2 regions of the Amycolatopsis endophytica genome follow, and region 1 is predicted to be linked to the other one. Evidence: riboswitches for the same ligand, from Rfam matches in the RefSeq annotation. Region 1 holds a riboswitch; the other holds the start of a gene.
The links. A riboswitch is a leader RNA that binds a small molecule or an ion and turns the genes downstream of it on or off. The one in region 1 is predicted to bind S-adenosylmethionine.
Positions count from the first base shown of each region.

Region 2: linked by a shared signal. The riboswitch ahead of thrC (threonine synthase) and the one ahead of HNR02_RS13805 (methionine ABC transporter ATP-binding protein) in region 1 are both predicted to bind S-adenosylmethionine.

Region 1 is NZ_JACCFK010000001.1:2,755,988-2,763,106, forward strand. Features, by position in the region: gene metG (methionine--tRNA ligase) at 20-1,822, shown strand; gene HNR02_RS13790 (TatD family hydrolase) at 1,819-2,649, shown strand; gene HNR02_RS13795 (resuscitation-promoting factor) at 2,922-4,319, shown strand; gene rsmA (16S rRNA (adenine(1518)-N(6)/adenine(1519)-N(6))-dimethyltransferase RsmA) at 4,558-5,406, shown strand; SAM riboswitch class I at 5,472-5,561, shown strand; gene HNR02_RS13805 (methionine ABC transporter ATP-binding protein) at 5,747-6,760, shown strand; gene HNR02_RS13810 (MFS transporter) at 6,794-7,119, opposite strand, start outside.
Region 2 is NZ_JACCFK010000001.1:25,567-32,685, forward strand. Features, by position in the region: gene lepA (translation elongation factor 4) at 1-22, opposite strand, end outside; gene HNR02_RS00115 (class I SAM-dependent methyltransferase) at 125-721, shown strand; gene HNR02_RS00120 (VOC family protein) at 1,032-1,409, opposite strand; gene HNR02_RS00125 (EamA family transporter) at 1,432-2,289, opposite strand; gene rpsT (30S ribosomal protein S20) at 2,448-2,708, shown strand; gene holA (DNA polymerase III subunit delta) at 2,934-3,914, opposite strand; SAM riboswitch class I at 4,051-4,183, shown strand; gene thrC (threonine synthase) at 4,197-5,462, shown strand; gene HNR02_RS00145 (ComEC/Rec2 family competence protein) at 5,475-7,119, opposite strand, start outside.

The DNA of each region.
Region 1 (7,119 bases):
ATCCGTACGCTAAACAGGCATGAGCATCCCTGTGTTGACGGCGGTGGCCTGGCCTTATGCCAACGGGCCCCGTCACATCGGCCACGTCTCCGGTTTCGGCGTCCCGTCCGACGTGTTCTCGCGCTACCAGCGAATGGCCGGCAACCGGGTGCTCATGGTGTCCGGGACCGACGAACACGGCACGCCGATCACGGTTCAGGCCGACAAGGAGGGCCTCACCTCCCAGCAGACCGCCGACAAGTACACCCGGCAGATCGGCCAGGACCTGCAGGGGCTCGGGCTGACCTACGACCTGTTCACCCGCACCAGCACCGGCAACCACGCCGAGGTCACGCAGCAGATCTTCCTCGCGTTGTATCGCAACGGCTATGTCGTGCCCAAGACGACGACGGGCGCGATCAGCCCGTCCACCGGCCGGACGCTGCCCGACCGCTACATCGAGGGCACCTGCCCGATCTGCGGTTACGACGGCGCCCGCGGCGACCAGTGCGACAACTGCGGCAACCAGCTCGACGCCGCCGAGCTGATCAACCCGAAGTCGCGCATCAACGGCGAGACGCCGAAGTTCGTCGAGACCGAGCACCTGTTCCTCGACCTGCCCGCCTTCACCGAGAGCCTCGGCAAATGGCTGGCGACGAAGACCTTCTGGCGGCCCAACGTCGTCAACTTCACCAAGAACCTCCTCGACGACATGCGGCCCCGTCCGATCACCCGTGACCTGGACTGGGGTGTGAAGATCCCGCTGGACGGCTGGCGCGACCAGCCGCTCAAGCGGTTCTACGTGTGGTTCGACGCGGTGATCGGCTACTTCTCGGCCAGTGTCGAGTGGGCGCGGCGCAGCGGGGACCCGGACGCGTGGCAGGAGTTCTGGACCAACCCGGACGCCCGCGCCTACCACTTCATGGGCAAGGACAACATCACCTTCCACGCCCAGATCTGGCCGGCGTTGTTGCTGGGTCACAACGCCGAGGGCGACCGGGTCGCTCCTGGTGGCGGGGTCGGCCCGTACGGCAGGCTCAACCTGCCGTACGAGATCGTCTCCAGTGAGTTCCTGACCATGAGCGGGTCGAAGTTCTCCACCTCGCGCGGCACCGTCATCTACGTCAACGACTTCCTGCGCGAGTTCGGACCGGACACGCTGCGCTACTTCATCGCGGTGGCGGGCCCGGAGACCCAGGACACCGACTTCACCTGGGACGAGTTCGTGCGCCGCACCAACTTCGAGCTGGCCAACGAATGGGGCAACCTGGTCAACCGCTCGATCTCGATGGCGCACAAGAACAACGGTGCCATCCCGGCCCCGGTCAAGCCGGCCGCCGCGGACGAGGAGTTGAAGGCGCTGTCCCGCAAGGCGTTCGAGACCGTGGGCGGGCACCTGCAGCGGTCCCGGTTCAAGCTGGCCGCCGGCGAGGCGATGCGGGTCGTGTCCGCGGCCAACCGGTACCTGTCCGACCAGGAGCCATGGAAGCTCAAGGACGATCCGGAGCGGCGCGACGCGGTGCTGCACACCGCGTTGCAGGTCGTGTCGGACGCGAACACGCTGCTCACGCCGTTCCTGCCGCATTCGGCGCAGAAGGTGCACGAGGCGCTGGGTGGCACCGGCGTGTGGGCGGCGCAGCCGGAGCTCAAGGACGTCGAGGACCTCGACATCCCGGACCGGATCAACCCGATCCTGACCGGTGACTACGCGGCCGAGCAGGCGCGCTGGGAGTCGGTGCCGGTCGAGGTGGGCCGTCCGCTGGCGAAGCCGACGCCGTTGTTCGCCAAGCTCGACCCGAAGCTGGGCGAGACCGGCCCGGAGTGGGCCCCGATCGCGCCGTGAGCAGGACGGAACGGCCCCCGGTGCCGGAGCGTCTTCCGGCGCCGGTGGTCGACTCGCACACGCACCTGGACGCCTGCGGCGCGGTCACGGCGGCCGACGTGGCCGAGCGGGCCGACCGCGCCGAGGCGGCCGGGGTGACGCGCATGGTGACCGTCGCCGACGATCTCGACGCCGCCCGCTGGGCCGCCGAAGCATCCACTTGGGACGCGCGGGTGTGGGCGGCGGTCGCCATCCATCCCACGCGCACCAAGGACTTCGGCGAGCCGGAACGGTCCGAAATAGAGCGTCTGGCGCGGCGGGACCGGGTGGTCGCGGTCGGTGAGACCGGCCTGGACTACTACTGGGACTACTCGCCGCCGGAGGCCCAGCAGGAGGCGTTCCGGTGGCACATCGACCTCGCCAAGCGCGTGGGCAAACCGCTGATGATCCACGACCGGGACGCGCACGAAGACGTGCTCCGGATCCTGGACGAGGAGGGCGCGCCGGAGACGGTGGTGTTCCACTGTTTCTCCGGCGACGAGGACATCGCGCGCCGGTGCGTGGACGCCGGTTACGTGCTGTCCTTCGCCGGCACGGTCACGTTCCGCAACGCCCGTGCTCTGCAGGCCGCGGCGAAGCTGGTGCCGTCCGGGCAGTTCCTCGTCGAGACCGACGCGCCCTTCCTGACACCCCATCCGTACCGCGGACGCCCGAACGAACCGTATTGCACCGCCTACACGGTCGCGTTCCTCGCCGACCTCCGGTCGGAGCCGCTGGAACAGGTCTGTTCGGCGGTATCCACCGCGGCCGAACGCGTCTTCCGGCTCCCGTCCGTCACATCGAGTTGAACCGGCTGCGACATTCGTGGAAATCAACCATCCAGCTGGCGGAGTGACGAACGCCACGACATTCCATCCGGTGTTTGCGCAACCCGGCGAGGTCCGTTACTGTCCCGTGACCGTGCCGCATGATCGCTCCAACCGGGCGAAGCGGGACACCCGGAGTCAAGCCAGTGCAGGTCGGGATCGGGGATGGCGACGACTCGCGGGAGCCGTAGTGCGAAAGGGATCGACCTGCTGTGACTGGTAGTAGATGGGCCGACGCGCGCCCGACTGAGGCGATGGACTGGTTCGAGTCCAGCCGTGGCGGCGCCGTGGGCACCCTCGACTGGCCCGAAGCCGAGTTCTCGGACGACCTGGCGGTCACCGAGCACGACATCCGCACGGTGCTGGGCAACGACGCCGACGATCTGATGGCCGAGGCCGAGATCGACGTCGACGAGCTGATCCGGCTGATCAACGCCGAGACCACGATGCTCCCGGCACTCGCCATCCCGGACGCACTGGCCGAGGACCGCACCGCGGTCGCGGAGGCCGAGCCGGAGCCGGAGAAGGCGCTCGTCAGCGCGGTCAAGACCTGGAAGCGCCGGTTCCTCCGTGGCTCGGTCCTGGCTCTGCTGATCAGTCTCACCGGTGGCGGCGCGGCGGCGCTGGCCATGAACAAGAGCGTGACCGTCGACGTCGATGGTCATACGCAGACCGTGCACAGCTTCGGCCAGACGGTCGGCGAGGTTCTGGAGGACGCCGGTCTCACCGTCGGTGAGCACGACGCGCTGTCTCCCTCGCCGCAGGCGCCGGTCGGTGACGGTGGCGTCATCAAGCTCGAGCGCGGCCGCAAGCTGAACCTGGTCGTCGACGGCGTGGCGCGCGAGTCGTGGGTCCGCGCGTCGAGCCTGCAGGAAGCGATCTCCCAGCTGGGCCTGGCCGAGAAGTTCGGCGCGGGCACGGCGTTCTCGATGCCGCTGGACGCGGAGCTGCCCCTGGAGGGCGCGACCGTCGAGGTCAAGACCCTCAAGCACATCACGCTCTACGACGGCGACGCCGCTCCGCGCCCTGTCGACACCACGGCCGTCACCGCGGAGGAGTTCCTGTCCCAGCAGGGCCTGTCGCTCGGTGCCGACGACGAGATCGACGGTGGTCTCGACCTCAAGCTGGCCGACGGCGCCGAGGTGCGTATCTCGCGCACCGGCGTGTCGGTGATCAACCAGGAAGAGGAGATCACGCCCGAGGTCGAGGAGATCAAGGACTCGACCCTCGAAGCGGGCAAGGAGATCGTCGAGGATCCGGGCACCGCGGGCAAGAAGCTGGTGACCTACCGGATCACCAAGCGCAACGGCAAGGAGACCGACCGCGAGGAGCTGTCGACCAAGGTCCTGGTCGAGGCCAAGAACAAGGTCGTGCGGGTCGGCACGAAGCAGCCGGTGATCAGCGACGGCGCCATCTGGGACCGCATCGCGCAGTGCGAGTCGACCGGCAACTGGTCGATCAACAACGGCAACGGCTACTACGGTGGGCTCCAGTTCGACAAGCAGACATGGGACGCCTACGGCGGCGACGCCTACGCGGCCTACCCGCACCAGGCCACGCGCGAACAGCAGATCGCGATCGCGACGAAGGTCCGCGACGACCGCGGCGGCTACGGCGCCTGGCCGGTCTGCGGCAAGAAAGCCACCAGCTGACCCTCGCCGACCTCCCATGATGACCCCGGCCCAGGCCGGGGTCATCTGCTTTTTTTCACGCACACTTCCGCGCACGAACGTGGAACTCACGCACGCAACCCCCACCCGGCAACGCACCGCGCCCACCCTCCGAACCACTCCTCTCCCGCAACCCGATTCCCAGCCAAGCCGCACACCCGCCAAGCCGCGCACCGCAACCGCGCGTCAAGCAACCCCACGCGGCGGCTACCATCAGCGCGTGACTGCACTGCTCGGACCGGCCGAGATCCGTGGGCTGGCCGCCGAGCTGGACATTCGGCCGACGAAGAAACTCGGCCAGAACTTCGTCCACGACCCGAACACGGTCCGCCGCATCGTGGACCTCTCAAAGGTCAGCGACACCGACCACGTCCTCGAAATCGGCCCCGGCCTCGGCTCCCTGACTCTGGGGCTCCTGGGCTCCGGCGCGCGGGTCACCGCGATCGAAATCGACCCGGTGCTCGCCACCCGACTGCCGGTCACCATCGCCGAGCGTGCTCCCGAAGCGCGGTTCACCGTCCGCACCCAGGACGCCCTCAAGCTCGCCGCCGCGGACCTGCCGGACCCGCCGACACACCTCGTCGCGAATCTGCCGTACAACGTCGCCGTGCCGGTCGTGCTGCACCTGCTGGCCGAGTTGCCGTCGCTGGCGCACGGGCTGGTGATGGTGCAGACCGAGGTCGCCGACCGCATGGCCGCGGGGCCCGGCAGCCGGATCTACGGGGTACCGAGCGTGAAGATCGCCTGGTACGGGACGGCCCGCAAGGTGGCGCCCGTGCCCCGTGCCGTGTTCTGGCCGGTACCGAATGTCGACTCCGCGCTGGTGTCCTTCGAGCGCGCCGCGGAGCCGGCCGCTGACCGGGGCGAGGTGTTCGCCGTCGTCGACGCCGCCTTCGCCCAGCGGCGCAAGACCCTCCGTGCCGCGCTGTCTTCGTGGGCCGGTTCGGGTGAGCGGGCGGAGGCGATCCTGCGTGCGGCGGGCATCGATCCGCGCACGCGCGGTGAGCAGCTCGAAGTAAGGGACTTCGTGCGGATCGCTGAGGGCAGGGCCTTACCACCGTCCGTGTGATCTCGCACCCTGATCCGCGTCGGAGACTTGCCAAGAAGACGTGAAGTCCGTTCTACTCTGTGGAGTATCCATCCCGAGCGGCTGAGAGACCTGGCTCGCCGAAGCCGCAGCAACCACCCCACCGGGGCAGGTGCTACCGCCAGGACCGATGGAGGACCCTGTGTACCGCACAATGCTCACGAGGCGCCGCGTCGTCGACGAATGTCGTCGCACGGTCTGTGCGTGTCGTCGCTGACCGTTTTCCCCTAACCCCTTTGCCTGTCTTCGCCTGACTGTCCTCAGTGGACGGTCTCCTTGGTGTGCGGTCGGCGCGTTCGCGCCCGTTGTGCTGGAGCCATTCGTGATCACTGTCGAAAACCTGACCAAGTCCTATACCGGTGCCGCTGCGCCCGTCCACGCTCTGCGGGACGTCAACGTCGAGGTGCCCGCCGGCGCACTCTTCGGCGTCGTCGGCCCCGCCGGCTCCGGCAAGTCGACCCTCGCCCGCTGCATCGCGCTGCAGGAGAAGCCGGACCGGGGCGTGGTGCGCCTCGACGGACTGAGCACCGCCGGACTGGAGGGACGGCGGCTGCGTGAGGTGCGCCGCCAGGTCGCGGTGCTGGACGCTCAGCCCGTGCTGCACGCCGAGCGCACCGTGGCGGGCAACGTCGCGGTGCCGCTGGAGCAGCTGGGCGTCGAGGGGCCGCAGCGTCGCAGCCGGGTGGGCCGCCTGCTCGACCTGGCCGGCCTGACTCAGCGTGCCGCGCTGCGGCCGAGCGAACTCACCCCCGGTCAGCGGCGTCGCGTCGCGCTCGCCCGTTCGCTCGCCGCGGCCCCGGCCGTGTTGCTCGCCGACGATCCGACCGGCGGGATCGCGGCCGAGGAGAGCGGCGGTGTGCTGACCGTCCTCGATCGCGCGCGGGCCGAGCTCGGCGTGACCGTGCTGCTGACCACGCAGGACGGTGCCACCGTGCGCCGCGTCTGCGATGGGGTCGGTCTGCTGGATAACGGGCGTCTCGTCGAGCAGGGCACCGTGCTGGAGCTGCTCGCCGACCCGTCGAGCCGGATCGCGCGGAGCCTGCTGCCCGCGATCGACACGCCGCGGTCCCAGTCGGCGGGCTACGACCGGTCCGCCGATGTCGTGCTGATCGGTTTCGCGGCCGTCGGCGCGCTGCTGCCGGAAGCTTCGGCGCGGTTCGACGTCGAGCTGGCCACCATCGGCGGCGGCCTGACCCGGGTCGGCGACACCCCGGTGGCCCGCTTCCGGATCGGCGTGAACGGCACGCAGGCCGACACCGCGCTGGCGTGGATCGCCGACCGCGGCGCGCACGTCGTGCAGCCGAAGGAAGGCCCGAAGAGCGTCGTCGCGGCGTGAGGACGGGGGCGCCCCGCAGGGCGCCCCCTCGTTTCACTTGCGGCGGGCGAGCAAACCGACGGCGATCGCGCCGAGCGCCACGATCCCGGCGGCCCAGCCGTTGGCGACCGCGTAGCCGTGCACGGTCGCGGCGGGCAGGCTCAGGCCCACCACCGAACCGGTCGCGCTCGCGGCGATCGTGTTCAGCGATGCCGTGCCCAGTGACGCGCCCACCTGCTGCGACGTGGTGATGAACGCCGAGGCGACTCCCGCGTCCTTCGGCTCCACCCGCGCGGTCGCGATGTTCATGACCGTCGGCATCGCCAGCCCGGCGCCCGCGCCGAGCACCAGCTCCATGGGCAGGATCAGCGACGCGTACG
Region 2 (7,119 bases), 2.7 Mb from region 1:
TCTGGTCGGCGAACGTGCTCACTCGGGTCCTCGGCTCGTCGTGGGGTACGACTCCATGTTCCCATGCCCGATTTCCGGGTCATCCCCGATGCCGGTGAGCAGGGCCGAGTGCTGACCTGGAGGTATGAGCACAACGATCGGACAGATCTTCGACCGGGCCTTCGGTCACCCCCGCGGCCTGCTGGGACGCATCGGGGGCGCGGTGATGGCCCAGAGCAACGGCGCGACGGAACGGCATGTGGTGAACGTGGCGAGGCTCACCCCGGACGAGACGGTGCTGGTCCTCGGACCCGGTCCGGGGGTGGGCCTGCGGCTCGCCGGGCAGCGGGCGACGCTGGCGGTGGGGGTGGACCCGTCACCGGAGATGCTGGCACTGGCGCAGACCCGGTGCGCCGAGGAGATTTCGGCCGGGCGGGTGCGGTTGACGCGCGGGACGGCGGAACGGACGAACCTGGACCCGGCCTCCGTGGACATCGCGCTGAGCGTCAACAACGTCCAACTGTGGGACGACCGCGCCGCGGGTTTCGCCGAACTGCTGCGGGTCCTGCGCCCGGGCGGCCGCCTGGTGCTCTCCGCCCACGAGAAATGGCTCCCCGTGCCGCGGCACGTACTGGCGGACGAACTGACGGACGCGGGCTTCACGGACCTCCAGACGTGGGTGTGGCAGCCCCCCGGTGTGACGGCGCCGCTGGCCGCGCAACTGCGCGCCCACCGCCCCTGACCCGCCCGCGAGTCCCACGCTCCCGTCGACGAGTCCCCCCTTCCGGCGCGCGAGTCCTGCGCTCCCGCGCACGAGTCCGAGTTCACGTCCGCGAGGTCCACGCTCGTTGCCGCGGGTTTCCGCGCAGGCCCGCGACCCCGGGAACACTGCATCCACGCGAGTTCCACGGCGCGAGCACGAGCCCCGTCACCCGCGGCGCGGGATGCACCGCGCCGCCGCCCAGCCGGGACCATCGCCACCGAAGGCGTCGTCCCGGCCGCCCACACGGTGGTCAGCCCACCGCCGCCACAAACCCGCCGACGGCCGGTCACTACGGCCGAATGTCCGTCCTGAGTGGATGGTCCGGCGGGATCTCGACCAGCACGATGGACGTCCCGTCGGGGTCGGAGATGCGCGCCTCGTCCAGGCCCCACGGCTCACGGCGGGCCTCACGATCGGGCTCGACGCCGCGTCCGGCGAGCTCGTCGAGCGTCGCGGCCAGGTCGCGGACCTGGAACCACAGTTCGACGTCCGGGCTGGTGCCCTTCTCGCCACGGCCGACGACCTCCAGGAAGCCGTGGCCGGTGAAGAACACGGTGCCGCCGGGGAACGTGCGGTAGATCGCCAGGCCGAGTGTGTCCCGGTAGAACGCCGTCGTCTTCTCGAGGTCACGGGGGTGGATCAGAACACGGCTGCTCAGCACGTCCATGCCTCCTGCCTACCCCACCCCGTCAGGAGGCCGCAATCGCGGCGATCCCGGCCAGCACCACGGTCGAGCCGACCAGCCGCCGCACCGGGTTCGCCTCGCCGAGCACGATCCAGGCGGCGATCCCGCCCAGCACGATGCTGACCTCACGGGCCGGGGCGACCAGGCTCACCGGCGCCCGCCGCATCGCGTAGAGCACGAGCAGGTACGCCACCGGCGACAGCATGCCGACGACCAGGGTCTCCCGCCAGTGCGCCCGCCACAAAGTGGCCACCTGTCCACCGGAGCGCAGGGCCGCCGGGGCGAGCAGCAGGCTCTGCAGCACCGCGCCGGTGGCGAAATAGATCAGCGGCGGGACGGCGAGCGCGTTGACGGAATGGTCGTCCCACAGCGTGTACCCCGCGATGGTGACGCCGGTGAGCAGCCCGTAGAACACGCCCGCCCGGCGTGCTCGCCGGTCCGCCGACGGCCCGAGCCCGATCACCAGTACCCCGGCCACGACCAGGAGCGCCCCGGCGAGCCCGAGCCACCCCGGCCGTTCACCGAGGAGGACCACCGCGGCGAGGACGGACAACAGCGGCCCGCTCCCCCGCGCCAGCGGATAGACGACGGACAGGTCACCCACGCGGTAGCCCCGCTGCAGCACGATGCCGTAGGCGACGTGGAAGACCGCGGTCAGCAATGCGGCGACCAGCCAGGTCCAGTGCGGACGCTCCCCCGACACGATCAACGCGGCGACCGCGAGGGGAGCGCAGACCACCGCGGACACCGTGTAGTAAAGGAAGACGAACCGGGCGCCGGCGTCGACCCGTTTGGCCGCGAGGTTCCACCCGGCGTGCACGACAGCGGCGACGAGAACGAACGCCAGTGCGGTGCCGTCCACGTGCCTCCGTCCCGGTCATGGCCAGTGCAAGTGTCACGGTAGTCCCCTGCTAGCCTTGACGGTCGTTGCCGCGCGGCATTCCGCCAGGGAGGAAACCCGCACGCCGGGGCCGGTACAGCGCGGCAGCGAACCCACCGATCGATTGAAGGAGCGCCCTCGTGGCCAACATCAAGTCCCAGATCAAGCGCATCAAGACCAACGAGAAGGCGCGCCAGCGCAACCAGTCGGTCAAGTCCTCGGTGAAGACCGCGATCCGCAAGTTCCGCGAGGCCGCCGAGTCGGGTGACAAGACCAAGGCCGTCGAGCAGCAGCAGATCGCCGCTCGCGCCCTGGACAAGGCCGCCAGCAAGGGCGTCATCCACGCGAACCAGGCCGCGAACAAGAAGTCCGCGATGGCCAAGCGCGTCAACCAGCTCTGAGCAGGACCTCCACGAGGGCGGGCATCTGCGGATGCCCGCCCTTTGTGCTGTGGTGCACTATCTGCCTGTTCAGGCACCACGAAACGTGGTCTCCCGGCGCCGCGCGGCGGCGCCGTCACGCCGCGACCGAGGCAGGTTTCATCCCTCTCGTCGGCGGTACGAGCGTTGGGTCGCCGACCGCATCAGCACCGGCTCCACCCGCGCCGGACGTTCGCCCGTGCGGGGTCAGCGCTTGTCGCGGGCGGCGGCCAGTTCCAGGACGGCCCGTTCGAGCGCGTAGGACGGGTCCGCCGCCTGGCCCTTGACCTCACCGTTCACGCGCGCCACTACCGCCATCGCCTCGGCGAGGCCCGCCTGTGTCCATCCCCGGGACTGTCCCTGGGCCTTGCGGATCTTCCACGGCGGCATCCCGAGCTCACCCGCCATCTGGTTCGGGTTGCCGCGGCCGGCCGCGGACACCCGGGCGATGGTCCGCACGGCGTCGGCCAGCGCGTCGGCGATCAGGACGTGCGCCACGCCGATCTGGAGCGCCCACCGCATCGCCTCCAGCGCCGCCCCGCGTTCTCCCCCGACCGCCTTTTCCGCCACTGCGAAGCCGGTCACGTCCGCGCGGCCGCGGTGGTAGCGCCGCACCGCCTCCTCGTCGACTCGGCCGCCCGAGTCGGCCACCAGCTGCGACGCGGCCGCGGCCAGTTCCCGCAGGTCGGACCCGACCGCGTCGATCAACGCGGCGACACCCGCCGGGTCGATCTTGCCCCCGGCCTGGCGGACCTCGTTGCGGACGAACGATTCCCGGTCGGCGGGTCTGGTGATCTTCGGGCACTCGGTGACCTGGGCTCCGGCCTTGCGCAACGCCGCCGGCAGCGCCTTGGCCGCCTTGCTGCGCCCGCCACCGGTGTGCACGACGACCAGAACGACCCCGTCGGCAGGCATCTTCGCGTAGGCCAGGACCGCGTCGGACAGGTCCTGGCCGATGTCCTGCGCCGCGTCCAGGACGATCACCCTGCCCTCGCTGAACAGCGACGGGCTGACCAGCTCCGCCAGCGCGGGCGGGGTGAGATCCGACACCCTGACCTTCGTCAGCTCAGCGGCCGGATCCTCCTTCCTGGCCTGGTCGAGCGCAGCCCGGACGGCACGCTCGACGAGCAGTTCCTCTTCGCCGAGCACGAGCTGGAGAGGAGCGGTGGTGGTTGCCGGCGCGGTCACGAACCAGATACTGCCACGCGCGACCGACAGTTCCGGACCGTGATGAAACCCGGAGGGGCATGGCGTGGCCCGAGCCCGGTGCCGTATGTTGTTGACCGGGCGTTGCCGCAGCGCGGTATCCCCGACAACTGAACACCGCTCATCCAGAGGGGCAGAGGGAACGGCCCGACGAAGCCCCGGCAACCGGCGTCAGCCTGTCATCTCGATTCCGCGAGGTAGCTGACGACCACGGTGCCAATTCCGGCCCGCGCCAGCGGGACAGATGAGGAAAGGAACCTCGCGATGACTGCAGCCCTCGATTCGACCGCCACCGGCCGCACCGTCGACCTCGGTCCGGCTGTCGAGCTGGTCTCCAAGGAAGAGGGTCACCGCCAGCCGCTGGCCCCGGAGTTCGTCTCCGCCGAGGACTTCTCGCCGCTCGAGGTCGCCTACGACTTCGGACGCGTGCGCCGCGAGGACATCGAGTCCGGCCCGCGCAACATCTGGCGCTACAAGAAGCTCCTCCCGGTGCCCTCGAACGTCGAGGAGATCCCCAACACCGAGCCGGGCTGTACCCGGCTGGTGAAGGCCGACCGGCTCGCCAAAGCTCTCGGCGTCAAGAGCCTGTGGGTCAAGGACGACACCGGCAACCCCACGCACTCCTTCAAGGACCGCGTCGTCGCCGTCGCACTGGCCGCGGCCCGCGAGTTCGGTTTCGACACCCTCGCCTGCCCGTCCACCGGCAACCTGGCCAATGCCGTCGCCTCGGCCGCGGCCCGGGCCGGCTGGCAGTCCGTGGTGCTGATCCCGTCCTCGCTTGAGCGCGCCAAGATCCTGACCACCGCGGTCTACGACGGCAACCTGATCGCCGTCGACGGCAACTACGACGACGTCAACCGCCTGGCCACCCAGCTGGCAGCCGAGCACGAGAGCTGGGCGTTCGTCAACGTCAACGTCCGCCCGTACTACTCGGAGGGCTCGAAGACGCTCGCCTTCGAGGTCGCCGAGCAGCTCGGCTGGCGGATCCCGGAGCAGATCGTCGTGCCGATCGCGTCGGGCTCCCAGCTGACCAAGGTGGACAAGGGCTTCCGCGAGTTCGCCAAGCTCGGCTTGGTCGAGGACACCCCGTACAAGGTGTTCGGCGCCCAGGCCGCGGGCTGCTCGCCGGTCTCCACCGCGTTCCGCAACGGCCACGATGTCGTCCAGCCGGTCAAACCGGACACCATCGCGCGCTCGCTGGCGATCGGCAATCCGGCCGACGGCCCGTACGTGCTCGACACCGTCCGCCGCACCGGCGGTGCGATCGAGGACGTCACCGACGAAGAGGTCGTCGAGGGCATCCGCCTGCTCGCCCGCACCGAGGGCATCTTCACCGAGACCGCCGGTGGTGTCACCGTGGCGACGGCGAAGAAGCTCATCGAAGCCGGCAAGATCGACCCGGACGCCGAGACCGTCCTGCTGATCACCGGTGACGGCCTCAAGACCCTGGACGCGATCGAGAACCACGTCGGTCCGAAGGCGACGGTCGCACCGTCGGCGGCGGCCGTGCACGAAGCTCTCGGTCTCTGAGCATCTCCTGCCTCACTTTCCCCGGCGCACCACTGCGGGGCCGGCCTGGTCGGGGATCACCGCGGTGTCGCCGTCGGTGTCCGTGCGGGTGATGAGCGCGCCGTCCGCGGTCAGGGTGTCGAGTGTCGTGCGGTTCGGGTGGCCGTACCGGTTGCCCGGACCGACGCTGACCAGCGCCAGCCGCGCGGACACCGCGGCCAGGAACTGCGGGAGCGAGAACCTGCTGCCGTGGTGCGGCACCTTGAGGATCTCCGCGTGCAGATCGGCTCCCGCGGCGAGCAGGTCGGCCTGTGCCGCCAGCTCGACGTCACCGGTCAGCAGCACCGTTCCCGCCGTCGTCCGGGCACGCAGGACGACCGAACCGTTGTTGATCTGTGTGCCGTCGTCGTTGTCCTCCTCCTCTGGCGACACGTATCTGGGGCCCAGCACCTCCAGGTTCAGTGACGGCCACTCCAGTCGCCGTCCCAGCTCCAGTTCCAGCAAGGGCACCCCGTGGCGCGCCGCGACCTGGACCGCCTGCCGCCAGGCCCAGTCCGGCTGCCGCCCCGGCCCGACGGCGATCCCGCCGACGGAGCGCCCCTCGAACACCGAGTCCAGTCCGCCGATGTGGTCGGCGTGCAGGTGGCTCAGCACCACCAGGGGCACCCGTTCCACGCCCAGCCGGTCCAGGCACCGGTCCACCGGCCCCGGCTCGGGCCCCGTGTCCACCACGACCGCCCGCCCCGCCTCACCGGTGGACAGGACGAGACTGTCGCCCTGCCCGACGTCGCAGGCCACCACCGCCCAGCCCGGCGGCGGCCAGCCCGGGGTGACGACCTTGCCCGGCACGACCACCAGCAGGAGCCCGGCCAGGACCAGCGCCAGCAGCACTCGCAGCCGTCTTCGGCGCAGGGCCAGCACCACGGCCACCGCGACCACCAGGGCGAGCAACCCGCCCCACCACCCGGCCGGCCAGGCCAGCACCGCACCCGGCACCTCCGACGCTCGCCGCGCGACGACGATGAGCCACCCCGCCTCCGGCCCGGCCAGCCGCACGGCCAGTTCCCCGCCCGCGGGCCAGATAGCCGCCACCACCGTGGCGAACACCCCGAACACCGTGGCCGGAGCGACGACCGGCGCGACGAGGATGTTCGCGGCGACACTGACCACGCTGAGCTGTCCGGCCATCCCCGCTACCACGGGGGCAGTCACCACGAACGCCGCCGCGGGGACGGCGAGACCCTCGGCGAATCCGGGTGGCATCCCTCGGCGCTGGAGCACTTCCGCCCAGCGCGGCGCCAGCAACACGAGCCCCGCCGTCGCGATCACCGAGAGTACGAAGCCGAAGCTGACGGCCATCGCCGGATCCCACGCCACGAGCACGCACACCGCCGCCGCGAGCGCCGGAACGACCGATCGTTGCCGTCCCAGTGCCAGGGCCAGCAGGGCGATCCCGCCCATCACCCCGGCCCGCAGGACGCTGGGCTCGCCCCCCGACAGGACCACGAACCCGGTCAGCGCCACTCCGGCCAGCCCCGCCGACAACCGTGGCCCGGCCCGCAGGAGCCGCAACAGCAACAGCACGGCGCCGCACACGATCGCCACGTTCGAACCGCTGACCGCCATCAGGTGCGTGAGCCCGGCGTCGGTGAACTCGCGGTCGAGCCGTTCGGACAGT